Regions from separate parts of the Methylobacterium sp. 001424705 genome, predicted to be linked through region 2. Evidence: predicted binding sites of a transcription regulator. Region 2 holds the regulator's gene; the other holds the start of a gene.
The links. Region 2 encodes HrcA, which represses chaperone genes, less so after heat shock. Its sites were predicted from a motif close to GTTAGCACTCNCNNNNNGNGAGTGCTAAC; they were not measured.

Region 1 (4,999 bases), on a different contig from region 2:
AACCCAGACGGGTTGGGGGAAGAACCAGGCGGCACCCGCCATCAGCACGAAGGCGAGGCCGTTCTTCACCGCGACGAGATTGAAGTACAGCCGGCCGTCGAAGCGCGCCCGGGCGAGCGCTGCGTGATAATCGAACACGCCGATGCCCAATGCGGCGACCGCGGCGCCCGCTGTGATCGCCAGGCGGCTTCCCGCGTTGGGCTCGAGCGTGAAACCCAGTCCCGCGCAGATCAAGGCCGCCACGAAGAGACTGAGCGTGAGGGCCATGTAGGCCCGGTCCAAACCCTGCCGGATCCAGGGCTCGTCGATGCGGACCCGGGCTGAATAGAATCGTGTCGCGGACAGACGCAGCCACTCGAACAGGACGGTGTTGGCCACGATCGCACCGGCGGTCGCCAGAGCGAACAGACCGAACTCCGCTGGTCCCAGCAGCTTGGCGATGAGGAGGCCGAGGACGAAGTTCAGGCCGGCATTGAGGACGAAGGCAGCGATCACGGCCATGGCGCGACGGGTCATCCTCGGAGGCCGGCTGGACGGGGCATCGCCGCGCACAGCTCTAGCGCAGGAGGCCTGACAGTCCATTAACCGGTTACAACCAACCCCGGATGCGGAAGAAAACGATCGGAATGATGGCGCTTACGAGGATGAGCGCGAGGCCGTAGGGATAGCCGTAGGCCCATTCGAGTTCGGGCATGTGCTTGAAGTTCATTCCGTACATCGAAGCGATCAGGGTCGGCGGAATGCCGACCACCGATGCCACGGTGAGAACGCGGAAGGTGTTGTTCTGCTCGATGCTGATCAAGCCGAGGGTCGCGTCGAGAAGGAACTGGACGTTCTCGGAGAGCCGGATCTCGAACTCGTCGAGGGAGGCAATGTCGCGCCGCACGGCCTCGAAGCGCGGCACCTGTTCCTCGCCGAGGATATGCTCGCACTCGTTGGCCACGAAGGGCACGATCCGCTCCAGGCCGAGGAGGCTCGACCGGACCTTACCGAGGGTCTTCCCGCGGCGTCCGATGCCGCGCAGGATTCGGCGCAGCGCCAGGTCGCGCCGGCGCGGCGTGTGGTTGCGCAGCTTGGTGTCCCCGGCAGGCGCACCGCTGCGGACGTCGAAATCGAAGATCCGCGTGGACAACTCGTCGAGGTCGGCGCCCATGTCCTCGAGGGCATCGGCGAGGCTGTCGACGAGCTCCTCTATCAGGAGAAGGAAGATCTCGGTGGAGGTGGTGCCCGGCCCATCGCCGGTGTCGATGCGCTTCTTGACCTCCGCGAAAGCCCGCAATTCGTGGAAGCGCACGGTGACGAGGCGGTCCCGGGTCAGCACGAAGCCCAACGGCTTCAACTGCGTATCGAGCTTGTCGAAGGTGACCATCGGGGTTGAGAGTGAGAACCCGGTCTTCAAACGCCTCAGGCGGCTCGAATTCTCCACCTCGCTGAGGGCCTTGCGCGAAGGGACCCGGATGCCGGTGCAGGCCTCGACCCGTTCGGCCTCCTCGGCGCTCGGATCATCGAGATCGATCCATACGACCTCCGACGGATAGGCTGTCGCGGGCGCCTGTGCCTCGGGCTCGACCGCGCCCTGCGGACCATGAAGCTTGATCATCCGCGAAGGACTTTCCGGCGGCTTGTGGGATCGGGGGATGATCCTGTCGCCGGATCGTCGTCGGAGCCTGCGACAGTCTTGACTCGAACGGCTTCCGCGCCTAACTCGACGCCATCGTTAGCACTCACCCAAGGCGAGTGCTAACGGCCTGGGTTGAGCGCGCTGCCGCGCCGCATCAACGCCATCCACGAATTTGAAGCAAGAGGGCAGCTCATGAAGTTCCGTCCGCTGCACGACCGTGTCGTCGTCCGCCGCATCGAAGGCGAAGAGAAGACCAAGGGCGGCATCATCATCCCGGATACCGCCAAGGAGAAGCCGCAAGAGGGCGAGATCGTCGCCGTCGGTCCCGGCGCCCGCGATGAGGCCGGCCGGGTGAACCCGCTCGACGTCAAGGCCGGCGACCGCGTCCTGTTCGGCAAGTGGTCCGGCACCGAGGTCAAGATCGACGGTCAGGACCTCCTGATCATGAAGGAATCCGACATCATGGGCGTCGTCGCCTAAGTCGGGTTTCGGTTCTCCTCCCGTTCACGAGCCCTTCGAGGGTGCCGTCCGGCGCCTCGGGGCCCATCACTGACAAGGATCTGACATGGCAGCGAAAGAAGTCCGCTTCGCCTCCGACGCCCGCGAGAAGATGCTCCGTGGCGTCGACATCCTCGCCGACGCGGTGAAGGTCACGCTCGGCCCCAAGGGCCGCAACGTCGTCATCGAGAAGTCCTTCGGCGCCCCGCGCATCACCAAGGACGGCGTCACCGTCGCCAAGGAGATCGAGCTCGCCGACAAGTTCGAGAACATGGGCGCCCAGATGGTGCGCGAAGTGGCCTCGAAGACCAACGACATCGCGGGTGACGGCACCACCACGGCCACCGTTCTGGCGCAGGCCATCGTCCGCGAAGGCGCCAAGTACGTCGCCGCCGGCATGAACCCGATGGACCTGAAGCGCGGCATCGACCTCGCTACCACCGCCGCCGTGAAGGACATCACGAGCCGCGCCAAGAAGGTCGCCTCGTCCGAGGAAGTTGCCCAGGTCGGCACCATCTCGGCCAACGGCGACAAGGAAATCGGCGAGATGATCGCCCACGCCATGCAGAAGGTCGGCAACGAGGGTGTCATCACCGTCGAGGAAGCCAAGACGGCCGAGACCGAACTCGACGTCGTCGAGGGCATGCAGTTCGACCGCGGCTACCTCTCCCCGTACTTCATTACGAATGCGGAGAAGATGGTCGCCGAGCTCGAGGACCCCTACATCCTCATCCACGAGAAGAAGCTGTCTTCGCTTCAGGCGATGCTGCCGGTTCTCGAGGCCGTGGTGCAGACCGGCAAGCCGCTCGTCATCATCGCCGAGGACATCGAGGGCGAGGCGCTCGCTACGCTCGTTGTCAACAAGCTGCGCGGCGGCCTGAAGGTCGCGGCCGTCAAGGCTCCGGGCTTCGGCGATCGCCGCAAGGCCATGCTCGAGGACATCGCGATCCTGACCCAGGGTCAGATGATCGCCGAGGATCTCGGCATCAAGCTCGAGAACGTCACCCTCCCGATGCTCGGCCGCGCCAAGCGCATCCGCATCGAGAAGGAGACCACCACGATCATCGACGGTCTCGGCGAGAAGGCGGATATCGAAGCGCGCGTCGGCCAGATCAAGGCGCAGATCGAGGAGACCACCTCGGACTACGACCGTGAGAAGCTCCAGGAGCGTCTGGCCAAGCTCGCCGGCGGCGTCGCGGTCATCCGCGTCGGCGGCGCGACCGAGGTCGAGGTCAAGGAGAAGAAGGACCGCGTCGACGACGCGCTCAACGCCACCCGCGCTGCGGTGGAAGAGGGCATCGTCCCCGGCGGCGGCACCGCCCTCCTCCGTGCCCGTGAGGCCGTCCGTGCTCTCAAGAGCGACAACCCGGACGTCCAGGCCGGCATCAAGATCGTGCTGAAGGCCCTCGAGGCTCCGATCCGCCAGATCGCCGCGAATTCCGGCGTCGAGGGCTCGATCGTGGTCGGCAAGATCACCGACAACACGTCCTCGATCACCTTCGGCTTCAACGCCCAGACCGAAGAGTACGTCGACATGATCCAGGCCGGCATCGTCGACCCGGCCAAGGTCGTGCGCACCGCCCTGCAGGACGCCGCCTCCATCGCCGGCCTCCTCGTCACCACCGAAGCCATGATCGCCGATGCTCCGAAGAAGGACAGCGGCGCCCCGGCGATGCCGGGCGGCGGCGGTATGGGCGGCATGGACTTCTAAGGCGTCCGAACTGCACCTTATCGGAATGGGGGTCGCCGCGAGGCGGCCCCTTTTTTCATCCGCGGCACAGCCATCGGCGGCCTAATGGTCGGGACAGCAGCAGGCGCGTCAGGCGGCCTTTTTCTTTCCCCGCACCGCCTTCGCCGTAGCTGTAGGCGGTTCTCCCCCCAAAGTCGTTTCCCGTCGCTGTCGGTTGGGGCGGCAAGCCGCGGACCGGGGGGGCCAGGCGAACCGGACGCGCGAAACATGCGAGCGACGCAGATCGATGCGTCGCGCGTCGGCGTCCGGAAGGCATTTCCTGGCGGACACGGCAACACGCGATTGTCAGGGCTGCGCAATGTCTGCAGAGCCGAGTGGAGAGAGTCTCCGATCCCGCTATCGTCAGGCTCACGCGCGTACCACCCGCGATCTTCGCCGCACATGTCGGGGCGGCCGACGGCGCGCGCAGAAATCCAGCCCCGCTTCGGCGGAAACCGGGTCGACAGAGAGGGGTGTGAGTGAGGGGAAGCCGACCGGGACCTAAGGAATCTCCGAAGCGCGAACGGTCAGGCTTGCTGCCGGGATCGCGCGGAAACGATGCGCTGCCGATCGGGTGGGGGGCCCCGGTCCCTTGAAACCGGAGCCAAACAGGCATTTGGCGCGGACCTACCGTCCGAAGATGCCCTTCAGGAATTGGGCGGTGCGGTTGCGCTTCTTCTTGCGCTCGAGTTCGCTGGCGTCCTTGACCCATGCCACCTGCACGACGCGGCGCTCGCCCTCGAAGGGCTCGTGGCCGTGCCAGGAATTGTCGGCGCGCAGGAAGGCGAACATCGTGCCCATGGTGGGCGGCACCTCGACCGCGAAGGGTTCGTAGTTCTTGCCGTCGTAGAGCACCCGCAGGCGGCCGGCGGCCGGAGCGTCCCAGGCATCGTTCATGTAGATCAGCATCGTCATCACTTTCGACGGGCCGTCGGTGTGGATCGAGCCGTATTTCAGCTGGCTGCGCTTCATGATGGTGGTGAGGCGCGGGCAAGAGACCAGGTCGATGCCGAACTTCTCGCCCATGATGCGGGAGAACGCATCGCTCTCAAGCTCGTCGATCAGCGCCTTGAAGCGACCCTTGAGGGCGACTTCGTCGACCGTGAGATAGCCGGGCTTGGCGATCGCGGGGAAATCCTGGCGGATCTCGT
Region 2 (4,999 bases):
CGGGTTGTCGGACACGGCCAAGATGACGATGAAACCACGCTGTGGAAGACGTGCTCCTGAGCTTGGCTGTACCGAGTCAATAGGCTGATCGCGATCAGCAGCAAGATCAGCGCAAGAAATCCGGGAACGGTTTCTCGAAGATCCTCGTTGCGGACGGCATCGACGTCGAGCGGCGTCCGACAACAACGAGAGTGGAAACGATCCCATGAGCAAGCTCTTTCGGAGCACGGTGACGGCGGCGGCCCTGGTGATCGGCGCAGCGAGCGCGTTCGCGCAGGGCGGGCCGGGCGGCGGCGCTGGTGGCGGGGCAGGCGGTGCCGGGGGCGGCGCAGGCGGTGCCGGGGGTGGCGGCGCCGGCATGGGCGCGGGCGGCGGTGCCGGTGGCGCGGGTCCGGGTGCGGGTGGTGCCGGCGGAATGCGCGGTGGCGCCGGTGGCGGTGCGGGCGGTGGCGCCGGCATGCGGGGCGGCGAAGCCGGCGGTGCGGAGACCGGGGCCGGTCCGGCCGGTGGGGCCCAGCGCGGCGAGGCCGGTGGCCGTGGCGCCGAGGGTGGCGCAGGGCGGCAGGACGGTCGTCCGGGTCAGGCGGCCGGAGAGCGCGGCGGCCGCGAAGACGGTGGCGCCGCGGCACGAGACGGCCGGGGCGACCGGGACGGCAAGGGAGATCGCGACGGCAAGGCGGACCGCGACGGCAAGGGCGATCGGGGCGGCAAGGCTGATCGCGACGGCCGCGAGGAGCGCGGTGGACGGGCCGACCGCGATGAGCGCGGCGGTCGCGACGGCCGCGTCGAGCGCGAGGGCCGGGGTGGTCGCGGCGACCGTGGCGATCGCGGCGCCGTCCGCGGCGCCTATGGCCGCCTGGGGGCGCCGCAGCGCACCGAGTTCCGCCAGAGCGTGTTCCGCCGGGGCATCCCACGCCTCGCCGCCGGCGCCTTCGCGCTCACCGTCGGCACGGCTATCGCCCGCAGCTACACCCTCTACGACCTGCCGCCGGACATCGTCCGGATCGCGCCGGAATACGAGGATTACCGCTACGTGCTGGTGGACGACGACATCGTCATCGTCGATCCCGACACCTATGAGATCGTCGACGTGATCCGCGGCTGACCCGAGCGATCGGAACCGCGTCGGGGGCGGGGCTTCAGGCTCCGCCCCTTCGCGTTTTCCGCTCAGCGCTTGCGGTCGAGGAGGCCGGAGACCACCCGTGCGGTGTAGTCGACCATCGGCACGATGCGGGCATAGTTCAGGCGCGTCGGGCCGATGACCCCCACCACGCCGACGATCTTCTGCGACCCGTCGCGGAACGGAGCCGCGATCATCGAGGAGCCTGAGAGCGAGAAGAGCTTGTTCTCCGAGCCGATGAAGATGCGCACGCCCTCGCCGCCCTCGGCCCGGGACAGGAGTTCGATCACGTCCTTCTGGGTCTCGAGGTCGTTGAACAGCAGGCGGATGCGGTCGAGATCCTCGGCGGCCCGCAGGTCGTCCAGGAGATTGGCCTGACCGCGCACGATGAGCTGCCGGGCATCCGAGGGGCCGACGCTGACGGCGAGGCCGGCATCCACGAGGCGCTCGGTGATCACGTCAAGTTCGCGCTTCATCGCTTGCCGGCCCGACTCGATCTCGGCGCGGAGCGTCCCCAGGGTCCGGCCCTGGAGCCGGGCGTTCAGGTAGTTCGAGGCCTCCTGGAGAGCCCCCGCCGGCAGGCCCGCCGGCAGGTCGAGGAGGCGGTTCTCCACCGAGCCGTCGTCGGAGACCAGGACGACCAGCGCCCGGGTCGGATCGAGGCGGACGAACTCGATATGCTTCAGGTGGACGTTGGTCTTGGTGGTGAGCACCACGCCGGCCCCACGGGAGATCCCTGAGAGCAGCATCGAGGCCTCGGCCAGGGCGGAATCGAAGGTATGGCCCGAGGCGGCCGCGCGCATCTGCGCCTCGATCCGCTCCTGCTCTTCACGCCCGACATCGCCGAGCTCCAGCATCGCATCGACGAAGAAGCGCAGGCCCTGCTCCGTGGGCAGACGGCCGGCCGAGGCGTGGGGTGCGAAGATCAGCCCGGAATGCTCGAGATCCGCCATGACGTTCCGGATCGAAGCCGGCGACAGGGCCATGGGCAGGATGCGCGCGAGGTTACGCGAGCCGACCGGCTCGCCGGTCGTCAGATAGCTCTCGACGATCTGCCGGAAGATTTCACGCGAGCGTTCGTTCAGCGCGCTGAGAACCTGCATCTGCTGCGATGTGGAGAAGGGGCGGGCGGGCTCGGTCACATTCCATTCCTGAGGCGGAGAGTGTGACGGTCTCCCGTGCTTTACACAATGCCGTCCACCGTCGCCCCTGGCGGACGCAGGGAGAATACGAGAAACCGCTTGGCCGCGGTAGGCGTTCCGCACCTCGGGCTCACAGGCGGCGCCGGCAATCCGCCCGACCTCGCTTGCCGGGCGGGGGCCGGAACCGTAAAGCCGCACTCCATCGACACCGGTAAGGAGAGCGGCATGCGGCCCTCGAAGCGCGCGAACGACGAACTGCGCACGGTCACCCTGGAGCGCGCCGTCTCCCGCCATGCCGAGGGGTCCTGCCTCGTCAGCTTCGGCGACACCAAGGTGCTCTGCACGGCCTCGCTGGAGGAGCGCGGCCCCGGCTGGCTGCGGGGCTCCGGCAAGGGCTGGGTGACGGCCGAATACGCCATGCTGCCGCGCGCCACCCACGAGCGCACCCGGCGCGAGGTCAATTCGGGCAAGCCCTCCGGCCGGACCCAGGAGATCCAGCGCCTGATCGGCCGGTCGCTCCGCGCCGTCACCAACCTGCCGGCGATCGGCGAGCGCCAGATCACCGTCGATTGCGACGTGATCCAGGCCGACGGCGGCACCCGCACCGCGGCGATCACCGGGGCCTGGATCGCCCTGCACGACTGCTTCACCTGGATGCGCGGCCGCTCGATCATCTCGGTCGACCCCCTGCGCGACCACGTGGCGGCGGTCTCCTGCGGCATCTACAAGGGCAAGCCCGTCCTCGACCTCGACTACGCCGAGGATTCGGGCGCCGAGACCGACGCCAATTTCGTCATCACGGGCACCGGCGGCCTCGTCGAGGTGCAGGGCACCGCCGAGGGCAAGCCGTTCTCCGAGGAGGAACTGTTCGAGCTGATGCGCCTCGCCAAGGGCGGCATCCAGTCCCTCGTCGCCCTCCAGAAGCAGGCCATCGCGCCGGGAGCCGCCGCATGAGCGGGCATCGCATCCTCACGGGCCGCGTCGTCATCGCGACCCACAATGCCGGCAAGCTCGTGGAGATGCGCGAATTGCTGGCGCCCTTCGGGGTCGAGGCGGTCTCGGCCGGCGAACTCGGCCTGCCGGAACCCGACGAGACCGGCACGATGTTCGCCGAGAACGCCGCCATCAAGGCGCTGGCCGCCGCGACGGCCTCGGGGCTGCCGGCCTTCGCCGATGATTCCGGGCTCTGCGTCAACGCGCTCGATGGAGCACCGGGACTGTTCTCGGCGCGCTGGGCCGGTCCGTCGAAGGATTTTTCGGCCGCCATGGCCCGCATCGCAGCCGAACTCGACAAGCGCGGCGCCACCACCCGGCGGGCGCACTTCGTCTCCGCCCTGGTGATCGCCTGGCCGGACGGCCACACCGAGACCTTCGAGGGCCGGGTCTTCGGCGAACTCGTGCCGCCGCGCGGCGCGAGCGGGTTCGGCTACGACCCGATGTTCCAGCCCGACGGCGACCACCGCACCTTCGGGGAGATCTCCTCCGCGGAGAAGCACGGCGTCGACTGGCAGACCGGCAACGCCCTGTCGCATCGCGCCCGCGCCTTCGTGCTCCTGGCCCAGACCTGCCTGCGGCGTCCGTAAACTGCCTGCGGCGCCCTTGAGACCGGCCGCGGGATTGCCAAACGGCGGTCCCGCGCGCACATCCGCGTCATGACCGAACCGACAGGCCCGGACCACCCGACCCGCGATGCGGGGTTCGGGGTCTATGTCCACTGGCCCTTCTGCGCCGCGAAGTGCCCGTATTGCGACTTCAACAGCCACGTGCGCCACGCGCCCGTGGACGAGGGCCGCTTCCTGGATGCCTTCCGGGCCGAGATCGCCCATGTGGCGGCGCGCACGCCCGGACGGACGGTGTCGAGCGTCTTCCTCGGCGGCGGCACGCCCTCCCTGATGCAGCCCGCCACCGTGGCGGGCCTGCTCGACGCCATCGGCGGCGCCTGGACCGTGACGCCCGACGTCGAGATCACCCTGGAAGCCAATCCCACCAGCGTCGAAGCGGAGCGCTTCCGCGGCTACCGCACCGCCGGGGTCAACCGCGTCTCCCTCGGCGTCCAGGCCATGGACGACGCCGCCCTGAAGCAACTCGGCCGCCTGCACAGCGCAGCCGAGGCCATGGCGGCGGTGCGGGTCGCGGCGGCGCATTTCGAGCGCTACTCCTTCGACCTGATCTATGCCCGGCCCGACCAGGGCCCGGCCGCGTGGCGGGCCGAACTCGAAGGTGCCATCGCCCGGGCGGCGGAGCACCTGTCGCTCTACCAGCTCACCATCGAACCGGGCACGCCGTTCTACGGCCTCGCCGCCGCCGGCAAGCTGGTGCCGCCGGACGACGATGCCGCGCGTGCCCTCTACGACGTGACCCAGGAGGTCTGCGACCGGGCCGGCTTGCCGGCCTACGAGATCTCCAACCACGCCCGGCCCGGCGCGGAATCCCGGCACAACCTCCTGTACTGGCGCTACGGCGAATATGCGGGCATCGGCCCCGGCGCCCACGGACGCCTCGTCGAAGCGGCAGGCCGGATCGGCACCGTCACCGAGCGGGCGCCGGAAGCGTGGCTCGCCCGGGTGGAGGGGCAGGGTCACGGCATCGTCGAGACCGAGACGCTGGCCGCCTCGGACCAGGGCGACGAGTTCCTGATGATGGGTCTGCGCCTGCGCGAAGGCATCGACCCCGCGCGCTACGCCGCCCTGAAGGGGAGGGCCCTCGACCCGGGGCGGATCGACGGCCTCGTCGCCGA

Region 1: groES (co-chaperone GroES) is a predicted target of HrcA. The motif match lies at 1,717-1,745, and genes of this name have one in related genera.

The regions. Positions count from the first base shown of each region.
Region 1 covers NZ_JCBANU010000001.1:309,004-314,002, forward strand. The annotation lists gene AC6EUL_RS01455 (lipopolysaccharide biosynthesis protein) at 1-501, opposite strand, end outside; gene AC6EUL_RS01460 (magnesium transporter CorA family protein) at 590-1,600, opposite strand; gene groES (co-chaperone GroES) at 1,814-2,101, shown strand; gene groL (chaperonin GroEL) at 2,187-3,830, shown strand; gene AC6EUL_RS01475 (2OG-Fe(II) oxygenase) at 4,476-4,999, opposite strand, start outside.
Region 2 covers NZ_JCBANU010000012.1:55,259-60,257, forward strand. The annotation lists gene AC6EUL_RS11125 (DUF1236 domain-containing protein) at 206-1,105, shown strand; gene hrcA (heat-inducible transcriptional repressor HrcA) at 1,168-2,223, opposite strand; gene rph (ribonuclease PH) at 2,488-3,216, shown strand; gene rdgB (RdgB/HAM1 family non-canonical purine NTP pyrophosphatase) at 3,213-3,845, shown strand; gene hemW (radical SAM family heme chaperone HemW) at 3,915-4,999, shown strand, end outside.